3 regions of the Shewanella pealeana ATCC 700345 genome follow, and region 2 is predicted to be linked to each of the others. Evidence: predicted binding sites of a transcription regulator. Region 2 holds the regulator's gene; each other region holds the start of a gene.
The links. Region 2 encodes NrdR, which represses ribonucleotide reductase genes. Its sites were predicted from a motif close to AAACACNANATNTNGTGTTT; they were not measured.
Positions count from the first base shown of each region.

Region 1: nrdG (anaerobic ribonucleoside-triphosphate reductase-activating protein) is a predicted target of NrdR. The motif match lies at 2,257-2,276, and genes of this name have one in related genera.
Region 3: nrdA (class 1a ribonucleoside-diphosphate reductase subunit alpha) is a predicted target of NrdR. The motif match lies at 1,662-1,681, and genes of this name have one in related genera.

Region 1 is NC_009901.1:3,185,603-3,191,472, forward strand. It holds gene SPEA_RS13855 (hypothetical protein) at 1-254, opposite strand, end outside; gene ribA (GTP cyclohydrolase II) at 353-982, opposite strand; gene SPEA_RS13865 (YibL family ribosome-associated protein) at 1,198-1,554, opposite strand; gene nrdG (anaerobic ribonucleoside-triphosphate reductase-activating protein) at 1,710-2,174, opposite strand; gene nrdD (anaerobic ribonucleoside-triphosphate reductase) at 2,311-4,428, opposite strand; gene SPEA_RS13880 (hypothetical protein) at 4,833-5,513, opposite strand; gene SPEA_RS13885 (MarR family winged helix-turn-helix transcriptional regulator) at 5,594-5,870, opposite strand, start outside.
Region 2 is NC_009901.1:1,404,640-1,410,509, reverse strand. It holds gene ribBA (bifunctional 3,4-dihydroxy-2-butanone-4-phosphate synthase/GTP cyclohydrolase II) at 1-993, opposite strand, end outside; gene SPEA_RS06075 (riboflavin synthase) at 1,131-1,796, opposite strand; gene ribD (bifunctional diaminohydroxyphosphoribosylaminopyrimidine deaminase/5-amino-6-(5-phosphoribosylamino)uracil reductase RibD) at 1,800-2,921, opposite strand; gene nrdR (transcriptional regulator NrdR) at 2,990-3,439, opposite strand; gene glyA (serine hydroxymethyltransferase) at 3,626-4,882, opposite strand; gene ettA (energy-dependent translational throttle protein EttA) at 5,160-5,870, shown strand, end outside.
Region 3 is NC_009901.1:2,499,433-2,505,302, forward strand. It holds gene nrdA (class 1a ribonucleoside-diphosphate reductase subunit alpha) at 1-1,514, opposite strand, end outside; gene SPEA_RS10820 (HAD family hydrolase) at 1,966-2,649, opposite strand; gene ubiG (bifunctional 2-polyprenyl-6-hydroxyphenol methylase/3-demethylubiquinol 3-O-methyltransferase UbiG) at 2,642-3,352, opposite strand; gene gyrA (DNA gyrase subunit A) at 3,634-5,870, shown strand, end outside.

The sequences.
Region 1 (5,870 bases), 1.8 Mb from region 2:
GGTAGATCGCTCCAAGTAAAGTTAAAAAAGCCCAAAGAGACAGGTGTATTTAATACCAAAGACTCATCTTCAGAGCGCATGAGATCGAAACTAATAGGAATATTAGCAACCGTCGTGTTTTGGCCTGAAGTACGATAAATACCACTACCGAGGTAATTAGCAAATGCGTAGTGGCTATAGTCGACTTCAGTCTCAGCCATAACGTGTGGGGAAAACAACGGCAGCAATAAAGCGAGGTAACGCAAACGGCTCATAAATCGACTTTAAACTTAATTAAACTCTAATAGATAGCCCGAATATAGCGTTATAGCATGGGAAAAGCCAAAGAAATTAAGGCTTTTCCCTGAGTAGATTAGTCTTTATCAACTTCGGGATCGGTTTCAGTGAAGTGATGCTCAGACATCATGTGTCCAAGCTGGGTCGACTTAGTCTTGAGGTAACCTTCGTTATAGCGATTTTTGCCCACTTGCAGTGGCACACGTTCGACAACTTCCAATCCAAAGCTTTGCATCGCTTTAACCTTACGGGGATTATTGGTCATTAAACGCACTTTATCGACACCAATCTTCTCCATCATAGGGATGATCATATCGTATTTACGCATATCGGCTTCAAAACCTAAACGTTCGTTAGCTTCTACCGTATTAGCACCTTGATCTTGTAGCTCATAAGCACGGATCTTATTAAGCAGACCGATACCACGACCTTCTTGGCGCAAGTAGAGGATAAATCCTTGACCTTCTTCGGCAATATTCTGCATCGCGGTTTGCAGTTGAAAACCACAATCACAGCGCAAACTAAACAATGCATCGCCAGTTAAACATTCTGAATGGATACGTCCAAGGATTGGTGCATCTGGGGTAAATGTGCCAAAGGTAAGCGCTACATGCTCTTTACCCGTCTCACTATCTTCAAAACCATGCATTTCGAAAACACCCCAAGGGGTTGGTAATTTTGAAGACGCGATGTATTTAATCGACATGAAAAAACCTTAACGACAACTCTCACTCCTTGAGACTGCAAACATCCTGATAAAGAAAATAAATTGCTTGAGACGATACTCTTGCTAGCCCTATGACCCAATAAGTCTATGGCTTAAAGAAATCTTCAATCGCCATAAACGGTCATAGAGCCAGCATAAGCTTAGTACTTAGCGATAACCATGAAGCGGCTCACTAAATGAATAACTAAAAATACTTAAAACTCTTTTGGAGCGAAGCCAGTAACTTGCTTAATCCCCATTTCACGGCCTAATGCCGTCATTGGGTGCACAACTACCAGACCTTTAACTGACTTTTTCAACTTACCCATGTCAGCCTGTTCGGCTTTAGTCAGTACACGGTTAAACTTAAGGCCAACAACTGTACTGCCTTCTTTGCTTAGCTCACGAGTCTGTTGACCTTTAACACTGCTGATCCGCTTAGTGATCGCGGCAATTTCTTTCTTAAACTGCATCACGATTGTAGGATCGGCACGCTTTTCAGCTGCTGCTAGCTTACGACGAAATTTGTCTAACTTATCGTTGAGCGTTTGCAGCTCCTGCTTTAAATTCATTTACAGACCTTAAATTCAAATCTAATTAACACGTTTAGAAACAAAAACAGCATCAGTGAACTGATGCAGCTTTGTCATTATTGCCACATTATAACAGTATATAAGTCAATTTTACCTAGGTTTATAGCTAAACAAATTACAAGTTACTGCTAAATTTACCTAAGATAATGGATCTTTTGGTTACTACTGCCCTTAAAAACTAAGCTCGGGTCGGAAAGTGACTGCTCAAATTTACCATCAACCACAACATTGACTAAATCGACTATCTCTTGTTGCGCCGCGCTCAGATTGCCTAAGGTGTAGCCTGTCCACAACCAAATATCTTTACCAGGGCACTGCTCTTTGACTTGCTTAACTAGAGATAAAATAGCCTCTAAATTAGCCGGAAATAACGGATCACCGCCAGATAATGACAAGCCGCGACGCTTAATGCGTGTATCGTTCAAATCATCAATGATGCATTGTTGCATCTGCTCATCAAACAGGTGACCCGAACACGGGTTCCAAGTCGATTGGTTGTAGCAGCCACGGCATTGGTGCTCACATCCCGACACAAACAGAGTCGCTCGAGTACCCGGTCCATTTATCACATCGGTTTGATAGTATTGATGATAATTCATAATAAACTCGTTTCAGTTAGAATTTAGCTTTAACTAGAAAACAAAAAGGTGCTGAACACAGCACCTTTTATTTTATGTACACAAACCCAATATCTACAGGCTTAGCCATTTGCATGCTAAGCCCCTAGTATTTTTACTACAGGTGCTTAACGCGGCGCTTGACTTCTTCTTGCTTGCCGTAGTTAAACGGTCTCGCGTCAGGGCTACCTAAGTAACCACATACGCGGCGAGTGACCGATACACGGCTTGGTTCATGGTTGCCACATTTAGGACAAGTGAAACCTTTGCTGGTACAGCTAAACTCACCGGTATAGCCACAGTCATAACACTCATCGATTGGTGTATTCGTGCCGTAGTAAGGCACTCGACTGTAGCTGTAATCCCACACATCTTCTAACGCTTCAACGTTATTTTGCATGTTAGGGAACTCGCCGTAACAGATGAAGCCACCGTTAGCTAACTCTGGGTATGGCTGTTCAAAATCAATCTTGTCGTAAGGGTTAACTTGTTTCTCAACATCCAAGTGGAAGCTGTTGGTGTAGTAACCTTTAGCCGTTACGCCATCAACAACACCGAATACTTTAGTGTCTAGGGCGCAAAAACGGCTGCACAAGTTCTCACTTGGCGTGCTATACAAGCTAAATGCATAACCAGACTCTTTCTTCCAGTTTTCAGTTGCTCGCTTCATGTACTTAATCACTTCGATAGCTTTTTCACGCAGCATTTCGCTGTCGTAAACGTGCTCTTCGGTGCCATAGAGTGCATTGATAGTTTCATGAAGGCCAATATAACCCAGTGAAATTGACGCGCGGCCATTCTTAAAGATCTCAGAAATCTCATCATCGGCGCGCAGACGTACACCACAAGCCCCTTCCATATAAAGAATTGGCGCTACGCGAGCTTTAACCCCTTCTAGACGTGCGATACGTGTATCTAAGCCCTTACGAGCAATCAATAGACGTTGATCTAAGATGCGGTAGAACTCTGCCTCATCACCCTTAGCTTCTAGGGCAATACGTGGCAAGTTAAGACTGACAACACCTAGATTGTTACGGCCTTCGTGTACTAGCTCACCGTCTTGCTCGAAAGTACCTAAGAAGCTACGACAACCCATAGGCGTCTTAAATGAGCCTGTGACTCTTTCTACTTGTTCGTAGTTAAGAATATCAGGGTACATACGAGTCGTTGCACACTTAAGTGCTAACTGCTTGATGTCGTAGTTACAATCACCGGTTTTATGGTTAATACCATCACGGATAGCAAATACTAGCTTAGGGAATACCGCAGTCTTACGATTCTTACCAAGACCTGCGATACGTACTTTCATCATTGATTGTTGAATTAAGCGCGATTCCCAAGAGGTACCTAAACCAAATCCAAATGTCACAAATGGCGTTTGGCCATTCGCAGTATGCAGGGTGTTCACTTCATATTCGAGTGACTGGAATGCATCGTGACACTCTTTCTCGGTTTGCGCTGTCGCGAAAGCTTTGGCATCGGTAATGCCCCAAGTCAGTGCCACTTGGTAATGCTTGTCATAGCTCTTGGCAACAAACGGTGCTAGCACTTCGTCGATACGGTTGATGGTGGTACCGCCATAGATATGGCTCGCCACTTGAGCAATAATTTGCGCCGTTACGGCCGTCGCGGTAGAGATTGATTTTGGTGTTTCAATCTCGGCATTACCCATCTTAAAGCCTTGGGTCAACATGCCGCTTAAGTCGATAAGCATACAGTTAAACATTGGGAAGAATGGCGCGTAATCTAAGTCATGGTAATGGATCTCACCAGACTCGTGAGCAGCAACGACATCTTTTGGTAAGATGTGGCACTTAGCATAATGCTTAGCCACGATACCTGCTAACAGATCTCGCTGAGTCGGAATAACCTTAGAGTCCTTGTTGGCGTTCTCGTTTAACAAAGCTGCATTGCTTTGCTCAACCAGGCCACGGATCTCTTTGTTTAAGCGGCTGCTGACTTCGCGCTTAACGTCACGATCGTGACGGTATTCAATGTAGACACGTGCTAATGATTTATGTGGGCCTTCCATCAACAAGTTTTCAACTGAATCTTGTAGATCGTGAATGTTCACTTCCTCTAATTCAGCGACAGTTTGACTTACTTTTTCTGCAACTTGTTGGGCATATTCAGCGCACTCAATACCTACCGAGTTAGCAGCTGCTATCACGGCATCTTTAATCCTTGTTTCGTCAAAAGGCGTACGGTAACCATCCCGTTTAATAACCACTGGCATTGTTTAATTCCTCTTCAGCTCGCTCATCAAAGCAACACTATATATAGTGCTACTTTTTCAATAAATCACAATATGTGGCGCATTAAGCTATAAAACAGGAATAAGAACATTGATCCAGATCATGATTTTAAAAGAGGAAGACAATAAGAAAACAGTTCTGCCTACAAAGCCACTGATCTCAAATTATGGTCTTGACGGAGACTTAGAAGCGGGCTAGTGACAGGATAATTGAGGTATAAATTGTGGATAAATTTTGGCAATGAAAAGCCTTGTAAAATAACTGACGCCGCAACTTATTGGTTGCTTTGAAAAAGGGGCTGATAAATGCTCCATCTAAGCCGGTTTTTACAGAATATGTTGACCAAAGATTGAAATTTTTAAGGTGTAATAAAGAACAATAATTGCTAATGCTTGTTAGCGAGAGCGAGGTAGCTATTAAGCTGACCATTCTCCTGTTGATGCTCTCCCGTCATGGAAGTTAACTGCATCAATGCTTTAAGCCCTTTGTACTGGTCCACTTGCGTTTCGCTCAGCGATTTTTCCGAGTTTAACAGCTCAGTTATCTGGCTAGATACACGGTTAGCTTTTTGGGCAACCAAAGGGGACTGAGAAAAATCCATTGCCCCCATAACCCACTTAGCATCGTCAAGCATCTGTGCCAGCTTTTTATCGCCTTCACTATCACTCAAAGCCGAAGCTTGCTGGTCAATAAAGTCAGATAGAGATTGTTCATCGGCAGGAGGGAGCTCAAATCCACTATTCGATAAGCGATTGAGTTGCCCTTCGGAAAGAATGCCATCTTGGTACAGTCGTTGGATAAGTGAAGGCAGCTTGGCTGAGGTGAACTGGCCTCCTTTAAAGAAGTCATCAGCCATCGCTTCGATTTTCTGCGCTCTCTCGGCGCGGCCTGACAAGACTAAGGTATTGTCATTCTTAGTCAGCTCTGTCGCAGTTAGAGTCTGTTTGCCACTATTTGCTGTAATGTTTTCAGCATTGGCAACATTTGACTGTTCCCTATTAACGCCATAGGCGTCAGATAGCGTATTACTATTTACTGCATTGTTGATACTGCTAAGTAGGTTCATCGTCAAAAAGCCGGCGTTAACTGAATATAACCTTGTTAAAGCATTTAGTGTGCCGATTTATCAAGTTGAAAATCAACTGCCTATTTTTGCGTCAACTCATGGGTTAGCTCATAAGTTAAAGACAGGCACAAAGTTCTCAGTGACTCCACTTGCTCGTCGGTCATGTTGACCTTATCCAGCAAAGTTTGCTTTAGTGCCAAGGCTTCTAGCTTAAGCTTAAAACCGTCATCAGTCAGTACAATTACCTTTTTACGCTCATCGCTTTCATCGGCTAGACGCTGCAAAAAGCCTTTCGCTTCAAGCCGTTTAACAATGGGCGTTAAGGTGCCCATATCGAGCCGTGTGGATTTAGATATT
Region 2 (5,870 bases):
CGAGCCAACACCTACTTGGCGCGAAGTCCCCTTCCACGGTGCTGCAGCTGGCGTACTGCCGTTGTCTTCGGCTTCAAACGCTTTAACTTTAGCGAGAATATCGCTGCTATGTTCCTGATGACCCAGTAACACCAACACACCGCCCTCTTCGCTGATGCGCTTCATCGCTTTCTCTAGCGGCCAGCTGCGTTGCTGATCGCGCTCTGAGTGCAATAAGTCATTGAAGGTATTTTGCAGGTGTACACGCACTAAAGTGTTGTCTGAAACTTCGCCTTTAACCAACACATAATGCAACTGGTTGTCGATAGTATCGCGGTAAGTCAGCATCTCAAACTCACCAAAACGAGTTGGCAGTTTACATTTGGCTTCACGAATGACTGTGGTTTCTTTGGTATTACGGTATTCGATAAGGTCGGCAATGGTGCCCATCTTCAAACCGTGCTTCTGTGCAAAGATTTCAAGATCTGGGCGACGCGCCATGGTACCGTCGTCATTAAGGATTTCAACGATAACCGATGAAGGCTCAAAGCCTGCAAGACGTGCAATATCACAGCCAGCTTCGGTGTGGCCTGCGCGAATGAGTACGCCGCCTTCCTGTGCCATCAATGGGAAGATATGTCCTGGTTGAACAATATCTGATGGCTTAGCATCTTTACCTACCGCCGCTAATACTGTTACCGCGCGGTCTTGCGCCGAAATACCGGTAGTTACGCCCTCGGCCGCTTCAATTGAAACGGTGAAGTTAGTCGAGAATTGCGCGCTGTTGTTAGTCACCATCAAAGGCAGGCTAAGTTGCTGACAACGAGCCTTGGTCAATGTCTGGCAAATCAGGCCACGGCCAAAAGTCGCCATGAAATTAATCGCTTCTGGCGTCACCATGTCGGCTGCCATGATGAGATCGCCTTCATTTTCTCTGTCTTCGTCATCCATCAAGATGACCATCTTACCTAGACGAATATCTTCAATGATCTCTTCTATACTATGTAACGCCATGTTCAGACCTTTATTTTTTCACTGTATTCTCACTGGGCGCCTGTTAAAGACACGATGAAAATCAGCGGTAAATGTAATGATTATTCTATTCTTTATATAAGACAAATTTTACTGACAAACTAATCTTAAGCCAGTGTTTATCGTAAAAATCCTGAGCGAGCTAACAGTTCCATCGTCACTTCCGACTTAGGAGCGCTGTCTTGCTCTTGGCTGCCGTAGCTCATCAACCTTTCTAAGTGACGTGCAATCAAGTCCACTTCAATATTCACGCTATCACCGGCTTTCAGATTCACTAAAGTGGTTTCGCCTGCGGTGTGCGGCACGATAGTCAGTCTAAAACGATGACCTTGCACCTCATTAACCGTCAAACTCACACCATCGATGGTAATCGAACCTTTATGGGCGATATAACGGCCAAGTTCCTCAGGTGGGCTTAGCCAAAATTCGATGGCTTGGCCACGAAACTGTCTATCATCCACATGAGCGATACCATCTACGTGACCACTGACCATATGCCCGCCTAAACGAGTTGTAGGGGTCACGGCCTTCTCAAGGTTAACGGCTTTTCCTACTTGATAATGAGAGAAGCCCGTCAAAGTGACAGTTTCTGCAGAAATATCTGCCACATAACCGTCGCTCATCAGCTCAACCACTGTTAGGCACACACCATTGGTGGCGATACTGTCACCCAGTTTTACGTCTGACAGATCCAGTTTACCACTGGCTACCGTTAAGCGAATATCATCGCCGCGACGCTCAACTTTTCGTAGGTGTCCGACTGATTCAATAATCCCAGTAAACATAAATTAATTACTCACTCTTAACGTTAAGCGGGTGTCTGGCCCCACTTTGCGCTCATCGATTAGGTTAATCTTTGGCACCTCTGACATGGCTTGAAAATCATCAAGTGTCAGCAGGTTTCGCCCTTGCGAGCCTAAAATCTTCATCGCCTGATACAGTACAATCTCATCGGCTAGCCCTTGATTAACAAAGGCCCCCGCAAGCGTCGCACCAGCTTCAACCAACACAGAGTTACAACTCTCACCCAGTAGGCTTAATAACGCATTTAAGTCGATACGTGAATCAACCGCCGCTAATACCTGACTCTGCACATGAGGCGGCCATGCGGCCTGCACGCTCTCGGGATAAGCTTGAGTCGACACCAGTAAAATCGGACTGTCGATTTTAAACAGGTTTAATTCATGACCTAAACGCGCCTGACTGTCTAATACCACCCTAAGTGGCTGGTGAATTTCGGCTGGGGCGAGTTGACTTGCAAGTGAGCCTAACTCACTGTGACGCACATTTAAACTGGGGTCATCGGCAAGTATGGTTTCAACGCCAGTGACTAAAGCGCAATGGCGAGCACGAAGACGCTGTACATCACGGCGGGCTTCAGGGCCGGTAATCCACTTGGATACGCCGTTAGACAAGGCCGTTTTGCCATCGAGACTGGCGGCAAGTTTAACTGTCACCCAAGGCAGGCCTTTTTCCATACGCTTTAAAAAGCCTAGGTTGACCTGCTTAGCTTCTTCGGTCATCAGCCCAACATCGACTCGAATACCCGCATCCCGCAACATAGCAATACCACGGCCAGAGACTTCAGGATTCGGGTCGGTCACCGCAATAACCACTCGGCTGACGCCGTGTTCGATTAACGCCTTGGCGCAAGGTGGCGTACGACCGTAATGGCTACAAGGTTCAAGTGTTACGTAGGCGGTGGCGCCTTTAGCGTCACTGCCCGCCATATTCAAGGCGTAAACTTCCGCATGAGGACCGCCGGCTCGAATATGGTAGCCCTCACCAACGATCTCACCGTCTTTAACGATAACACTCCCCACGCTAGGATTTGGACGAGTGGTGTACATGCCCTTTTGTGCCAATTCAATGGCAAGGCTCATCATTTGACTGTCTTCGATAGACCACATATTGGCGGCAATTCCGATTGTTCGATTGATGAAGGGCTAGGCGCAGCGCTTAGCCCCGGTTGCGTAGTTTATTTTTGCAGTTTAGCGATCGCTTCACCAAACTCTGAAACATCTTCAAAGGCACGATAAACAGACGCGAAACGAATATAGGCAACCTTATCTAGGTTAACTAATTGGTCCATCATCAAGTTGCCAATCATTTCAGATTTCACTTCACGCTCACCGGTGGCGCGCAAAGTCGACTTAATCTTAGTCAATGCCTGCTCAATTTGATCCATAGAGACAGGTCTTTTCTCTACGGCTCTTAACATACCGCCGCGCAGCTTCTCTTCATCGAACGGCTGGCGACTGCCATCTTGTTTCACCACACGAGGCATCACAAGCTCGGCCCCTTCGAAAGTGGTAAAACGTTCGTGGCACTGAACACACTCTCTACGTCGACGCACCTGATGGCCGTCAGCGACTAATCGCGAATCAATCACTTTTGTGTCAGTTGCGCTGCAAAATGGACAATGCATTTAGCCTCCGTTTAGAAAAAAATGTTACGACTCACTGGATTTATACCTAACCTATTAATCATGTCACCTTTGACAAATATTAAAATGTGATTGGTACGACTTAAAAACTCAGAAAGTATGTTCTTTACATACAAAAATGGCCGCATAGATGCGGCCATTGGAGTCTAACTTATTTAACGCTTAAGGTTAACCGTAAACAGGGAACTTAGCGCACAATTCCAGAACCTGTCCTTTAACGCGCTCGCTAACGGCTAGATCTGAAATATCATCCAGTACATCACACATCCAGTGAGTTAACTGCACGCTCTCTTCCTCACCAAAACCACGACGCGTGATTGCAGGAGAACCGATACGTAGACCTGAAGTCACAAATGGTGAACGTGGATCGTTCGGTACTGAGTTCTTGTTCACTGTGATGTTAGCGTTGCCTAGGGCCGCGTCAGCATCTTTACCTGTGATGTCTTTACTGATCAAATCAAGCAAGAATAGGTGGTTATCAGTACCACCAGAAACTACATTATAGCCACGTTCGATAAACGTACGAGCCATTGCCTTTGCGTTAACAACTACTTGCTCTTGATAAGTCGTGAACTCTGGGTCTAGGGCTTCTTTAAATGCAACTGCTTTAGCAGCAATAACGTGCATCAAAGGACCGCCTTGGCCGCCTGGAAATACTGCAGAGTTTAGCTTCTTGTAGATATCTTCATCATTGATTGATGAAAGGATCAAACCGCCACGTGGACCAGCTAGCGTCTTATGAGTCGTTGTTGTTACAACGTGCGCGTGTGGCATTGGGTTTGGATAGATACCTGCAGCAACAAGACCTGCAACGTGCGCCATATCAACGAATAGGTATGCGCCAACTTTGTCAGCGATTTCGCGGAACTTACCCCAGTCGATGATACCTGAGTAGGCACTGAAACCTGCGATGATCATCTTTGGCTTGTGCTCAACGGCTAGACGCTCAACTTCGGCGTAGTCAATCTGGCCTGTTGTTTCGTCGATACCATACTGAACTGCGTTGTATAGTTTGCCTGAAAAGCTCACGTGAGAGCCGTGAGTTAGGTGACCACCGTGTGCTAGGCTCATACCTAGAACCGTGTCGCCGCCTTGAAGTAGTGCCATAAATACGGCTGCGTTAGCTTGAGAGCCTGAGTGTGGCTGAACGTTGGCATAAGTCGCGCCAAATAGTTCTTTAGCACGAGAAATTGCTAACTCTTCAACAATATCTACATGCTCACAACCACCATAGTAACGCTTACCTGGGTAGCCTTCAGCATACTTGTTAGTAAGCTGAGTACCTTGTGCTTCGATTACGCGAGGACTACAGTAGTTTTCTGAAGCAATAAGTTCGATGTGCTCTTCTTGACGGCGCGTTTCATCTTCAATTGCTGCAAATAGTTGTGGATCATAATCCGCGATATTCATATCTTTTTTCAGCATTACTCACTCCAGCTGTAAAGTCTTGTAATAGGGTTGCGCGGTATTCTACAGCGCATTCGATCACAATCCCAGCATTTACAACATGAAATTACTTGCATTTCTAGATGAGTGAGTTTCGTAAAACGGGTTAATCGGGACACAGAGTGACTCATTTGAACTCGATAGAATTCGGCTACATGTTCGCGCTAAACAGTGCTAATTCAGATTTAAGTTCTGCAACGGATCTTGTAGAATTGCCCCCATTCCCGATTCAAAAACACAGTCAAAGAGAACTAACATGGCTCAGTTTGTATATAGCATGCTTAGAGTGGGCAAGATTGTCCCGCCAAAGAAGCAGATCCTTAAAGATATCTCATTAAGCTTTTTCCCTGGCGCTAAAATCGGTGTCTTAGGTCTAAACGGTTCAGGTAAATCTACCCTGCTGCGCATCATGGCGGGTCTAGATACTGAAATTGAGGGTGAAGCGCGCCCAATGCAAGATCTTAAGATTGGTTACCTACCACAGGAACCAAAACTAGATCCAAACCAAACCGTGCGCGAAGCGGTAGAAGAAGCGGTTGCCGAGGCGAAAAACGCGCTGGTACGCTTAGATGAAGTCTATGCACTTTATGCCGAGCCAGATGCCGATTTTGACGCACTAGCTAAAGAGCAGGGTCAATTAGAAGCGATTATTCAGTCTCAAGATGCCCACAACCTAGATGTGGTATTAGACAGGGCGGCTAACGCTTTACGTCTTCCTGATTGGGATGAAAAAATCGAAGTTCTATCGGGTGGTGAGCGTCGCCGTGTGGCGATTTGTCGTCTGCTACTTGAAAAGCCTGACATGCTATTACTAGACGAACCAACCAACCACTTGGATGCGGAATCTGTAGCTTGGTTAGAGCGCTTCTTACAAGAGTACACGGGTACTGTTGTGGCGATTACCCACGATAGATACTTCCTCGACAACGCTGCAGGCTGGATCTTAGAACTTGACCGTGGTGAAGGT
Region 3 (5,870 bases), 1.1 Mb from region 2:
TTTTGAGCTGAGATGATTGGGTAATCTTGATAATCCAGTAGGTTATCGAGTGCACGTACAGCAAGATCGGCCAATGGCTCTAATTCTTCTAACTTCTTGATAGCACCTAAGTTAAGTGCTGACAGTGTACAAAGTGCAATCTCGCCATCAGGATCGTTAATGTTGTTTAACGGCTTAGTTGGCAATGCAATCTCAAGGCACAAGTTAGACTGACGAACTGGTGCAACCTTAGAGTCAAATGGACTGTGGGTATTACAGTGGTCAACGTTTTGAATGTAGATACGACCGGTAGAGGCGCGCTCTTGCATCATTAACGAGAATAACTCAACGGCTTTAATCTGTTTCTTACGAATACTGTCATCAGCTTCATATTTAAGATACAGACGCTCGAATTCTTCTTGGTCCTCGAAGAATGCATCGTACATACCTGGTACATCTGATGGGCTGAACAAGCTGATCATGCCGCCTTGAATAAGACGTTGATACATAACTTTGTTGATTTGAACGCCGTAATCTAAATGACGGATACGGTTATCATCAACACCACGGTTGTTCTTAAGTACTAACAGTGATTCAACTTCTAGGTGCCACATTGGGTAGAATAGGGTAGCTGCACCACCACGTACGCCACCTTGAGAACAAGATTTAACCGCAGTCTGGAAATACTTATAAAATGGTAAACAACCTGTATGGAATGCTTCACCACCACGGATTGGACTACCTAGGGCACGAATACGGCCAGCATTGACGCCGATACCAGCACGTTGTGACACGTACTTAACGATTGACGATGAGGTAGCATTAATTGAATCAAGGCTGTCACCACACTCAATCAATACACATGAGCTGAACTGACGTGTAGGCGTACGTACACCGGCCATGATAGGTGTTGGTAGCGAGATCTTAAATGTAGATGTCGCGTCGTAGAAATCTTTAACGTACTGAAGGCGCGTCTCTTTTGGATACTTAGCAAATAGGCAAGCAGCAACCAAGATATACAGGAACTGGGCACTTTCGTAGATCTCGTGGGTTACACGGTTTTGAACTAGGTATTTACCTTCAAGTTGCTTAACTGCAGCATAAGAGAAGTTCATATCACGCCAGTGATCGATATAGCTATCTAGGGTATCGATCTCTTCTTGACTGTAGTCTTCTAGAATATGCTGATCGTACTTACCAAGCTCTATCAACTTAACCACATGATCGTAAAGCTTAGGTGGCTCAAATTGACCAAAAGCTTTCTTACGAAGATGGAAAACAGCTAAGCGTGCAGACAGGAACTGATAATCTGGTGATTCTGGAGAGATTAAATCTGCAGCAGCTTTAATGATAGTCTCATGGATGGCTTCAGTGGCAATGCCGTCAAAAAACTGCAGGTGAGAGCGCAGTTCAACTTCAGATACAGAGACGTTGTTTAGTCCTTTTGCCGCCCACTCGATAACGCGATGGATTTTATCGAGATCGATAGTCTCACGTTCGCCACTACGCTTTGTGACTGTCATATTGCTATTCATTAAAGATAAACCTTGGTTTTTATATTTATGAAAGTGACCCGTTCAGGTGCACCGTACGTTTCCTTGTAAACAAGCAGTTTTAACCGAAAAACGGAGAGTTCCTTTTTGTTGACACAAACGACTAAATAGTGCCTGCTTTCGTCACTCACACACTATATATGGTGTTTTGAGTTTCAATAACTACAAGATAGTGAGGTTAATGGTTTTTTGCAAGTGGGAATTTAGGGGACAAGTTGTGGATATCTTGAGGATAAATCAGCCTGTTAGTAACGGCTAACCGTTAAAGCTTGTTTTGGTTTGATTTCCTTTTCACTGGCGGATAAATGAACAAATAAAAATGATCTGTCGGATCGCCACTTAGTTGAGCGATCCAGGCAGATCATTTTGACGACTTTAGTATGAAGTTTACAAGCCTAAATCATCATGGATTAAAATGTGTACGCTTAGAAAATTAACTCTGCTGCATAACCGTAAAAAAATCAGCTAAATGACCGCCAGTCTCAAAGCTGAGATCGGCAGGCCAAAGCGAAATATCATCATTAGCGCCAATATAACCCCACAGGGCAAGACCTGAGATCATATTTGCCGCTTTAGCCGCGACAAGATCGCGCTCTGCATCACCTAAATACAGAATATGCTCAGGCAATACCTTAAGTTGCTGCGCGGCTAAATGCATAGGCGCCGTATGAGGCTTGGAATAAAGCGTTGTGTCTCCGCTTATCACAGTAGGCATTTTTGCCGTAAGGCCGAGTCGATTGAGTAGCGGTCGTGAGAAGCGAGCTGGTTTATTGGTTACCACACCATACGGAATAGAAAGCCCGTGAAGCGTTTCGAGTAACCTGTCTAAGCCTTCAAATAAACAGCAATCGTTACCGTTTATACGCTCATAGTTATCGAAGAGTGATTGCTGTAATTGGGCAATGTATTGCTCATCAATATGGGGCAGGGCCGCCCTAATCATGGCTATGCTGCCATGGGACGCACTGTCGCGGATCTGCTCGAATGGCACCCGTGAATGCCCATGGGCTTCTAGACTGATGTTGAGAGCCTCAATCATATCTGGCGCGGTATCGACTAGCGTACCATCGAGATCGAACAGTACGCCTTTAATCTGTAATGCTTCTGCCTTAGTCATTTTTAACCGTGGCAATCATATAGTTCACTTCAAGACTCTTAGTATATCTAAAAATGTCTGTAATTGGGTTATAGGTGATCCCGACAGCATCTTTGCAGAACAGTTCTGCATTATCGGCTAAATCGATAAGCTCTGAAGGCCTGATAAATTTATTATGGTCGTGGGTGCCGATAGGTAACATCTTTAATAGGTACTCAGCACCTAAGATGGTTTCAACATATGCGCGTAGGTTACGGTTAATCGTTGAGAAGAACACATAGCCACCGGGTTTGACCATATCGGCGCAGGCTTGAATAACAGAACTTGGATTAGGAACGTGTTCAAGCATTTCCATGCAGGTAACGACATCATATTGACCACGATGTTCATCTCTATGGGCTTCTGCAGTGTTTTTGATATAGTTTATTTCAACGCCAGTTTCTAAGGCATGCAGCCTCGCGACATCTAAAGGCTCATCGCCCATATCGAGGCCGGTAACATTGGCGCCTATTCTCGCCATGCTTTCAGACAGGATCCCGCCGCCACAACCAACATCTAGCACTTGTTTACCAAAAATACCGCCAGCGGTTTGGTCTATATAGTTAAGGCGCAATGGGTTTAAGTTGTGTAGTGGTTTGAATTCGCCTTTAGGGTCCCACCAAGTGGCGGCCATTTTCTCAAACTTCGCGATCTCTTGTGGATCAACATTATTATGTGTTTGCACTTTAATTACCTCACAGTGACAAAACCGTCTTTAGCGTCAGATTATAATGAATAGTGGCAATAAACAAACAAGTAATGATTTTGCGGAACAATGTGATGAAAAATTGTGCCTATGCCTTGATTTTAATCAAGTGAATTGACTTTATCTGGTTATTTAAAATGAATCGATGTTTGGGTCTAGCGCCATAAAATAACTGTGTTAGAATGCCAAATCACGTTTTCAAGCATAGCTATTTTAGGAAATAAGAATAGCACGCTAAATTTCAGGGGATCGAGCAGTTTATGACTGATCTGGCTTCATCTATAACACCAATTAATATTGAAGACGAATTAAAAAATTCATACTTAGATTACGCCATGAGCGTAATCGTTGGCCGTGCACTGCCTGACGTTCGTGACGGTTTAAAACCGGTACATCGCCGCGTACTTTTCGCCATGAGCGAATTGAAAAACGACTGGAACAAGCCTTATAAAAAGTCTGCCCGTGTCGTTGGTGACGTAATCGGTAAGTATCACCCGCATGGTGATACCGCTGTATATGACACAATCGTTCGTTTGGCTCAGCCTTTCTCTATGCGTTACCCACTTATTGACGGTCAAGGTAACTTCGGTTCTGTCGATGGCGACGCCGCAGCTGCAATGCGTTATACCGAAATCCGTATGGACAAGGTGGCACATCAGCTTTTAGCCGACCTTGAGAAAGAGACCGTTGACTTCGTTCCAAACTACGATGGCACCGAGTTTATTCCTGCCGTTCTACCAACACGCATTCCAACACTACTAGTGAATGGTTCGTCAGGTATTGCGGTTGGTATGGCTACAAACATTCCGCCACATAACTTGAATGAAGTTATCAGCGGTTGTTTAGCACTAATCGAAGACCCTGCATTATCTATCGAACAATTGATGGAATACATTCCAGGTCCTGACTTCCCAACTGCAGCGATTATTAATGGCCGTAAAGGCATTATCGATGCGTATAAAACCGGCCGTGGCCGTGCGGTTATGCGTGCTCGTGCAGAGATCGAAGAAGAGAATGGCCGCGAGCGAATTATCGTTCACGAAATTCCATATCAGGTTAACAAAGCGCGTTTGATTGAAAAAATTGCCGAGCTAGTTAAAGATAAGAAGATCGAAGGTATTAGTGGTCTACGCGACGAGTCTGATAAAGACGGCATGCGTATTGTTATCGAGATCAAGCGTGGTGAAGTGGGCGAGGTTGTTCTAAATAACCTTTACGCACAAACTCAAATGCAGTGCTCTTTTGGTATTAACATGGTTGCTCTGACCAATGGTCAGCCAAAACTATTTAATTTAAAAGAGATGCTAGAGTGCTTTATTCTTCACCGTCGTGAAGTGGTTACTCGTCGTACCGTATTTGAATTACGTAAAGCACGTGAACGCGCGCATATTCTTGAAGCGTTAGCGGTGGCGCTTGCAAACATCGACCCAATTATCGCCTTGATTAAGGCATCTCCGACTCCAGCCGAAGCGAAAGTGAAGCTAGTTGCAGAAGGTTGGGAACTTGGCCACGTTAAAGGCATGCTTGAAAAAGCAGGCGATGACGCAGCCCGTCCTGAGTGGCTAGAGCCTGAATTTGGTATTCGCGACGATAAGTACTATCTGACTGAGCAACAAGCTCAAGCGATCCTTGAACTACGTTTACACCGTTTAACCGGTCTAGAACATGACAAGATCATTGCTGAATACGAAGAACTACTAGAAATCATCGCGGCATTACTATTCATTCTTGGTAGCCCAGAGCGTTTGATGGAAGTGATTAAAGAAGAACTTGAAGAAGTTCTGACAAACTTTGGTGACGAGCGCCGTACTGTTATTAACGCTAACGAAGTTGATATGAGTCTAGAAGATCTTATCAATGAAGAAGACGTTGTAGTTACACTGTCGCACCTTGGTTATGCCAAGTACCAAGTTCTATCTGATTATCAGGCTCAACGCCGTGGTGGTAAGGGTAAAGCTGCAACTAAAGTGAAAGACGAAGATTTCGTTGAAAAACTATTGGTAGCTAACACTCATGACACCATCTTGTGCTTCTCTGACTTTGGTAAGATGTACTGGCTGAAAGTTTACCAATTGCCATTGGCAAGCCGTACAGCACGTGGTCGCCCAATTGTTAACTTGTTACCGTTGGCAGAAGGTGAGCGTATCACTGCGATTCTACCTGTTCGCGAATACGCTGAAGACAAGTACATCATTATGGCGACGTCTCACGGTACAGTTAAGAAGACTGCACTAACGGCTTATAGCAACCCACGTGTAAACGGTATTATCGCTGTAAACCTTAAAGATGGTGACCAGTTGATTGGTGTTGATATTACCGATGGTAATGACGATATCATGCTGTTCTCGAATGAAGGTAAAGTGGTTCGCTTTAACGAGAAAGCCCGTAGCTCTGAAACAGGTGAAGTGAAAATTGATCCTGAAACAGGCGAAGAAGTTATCGCACTACGTGCGATGGGACGTACTGCAACGGGTGTTCGTGGTATTAAGCTTGAAGA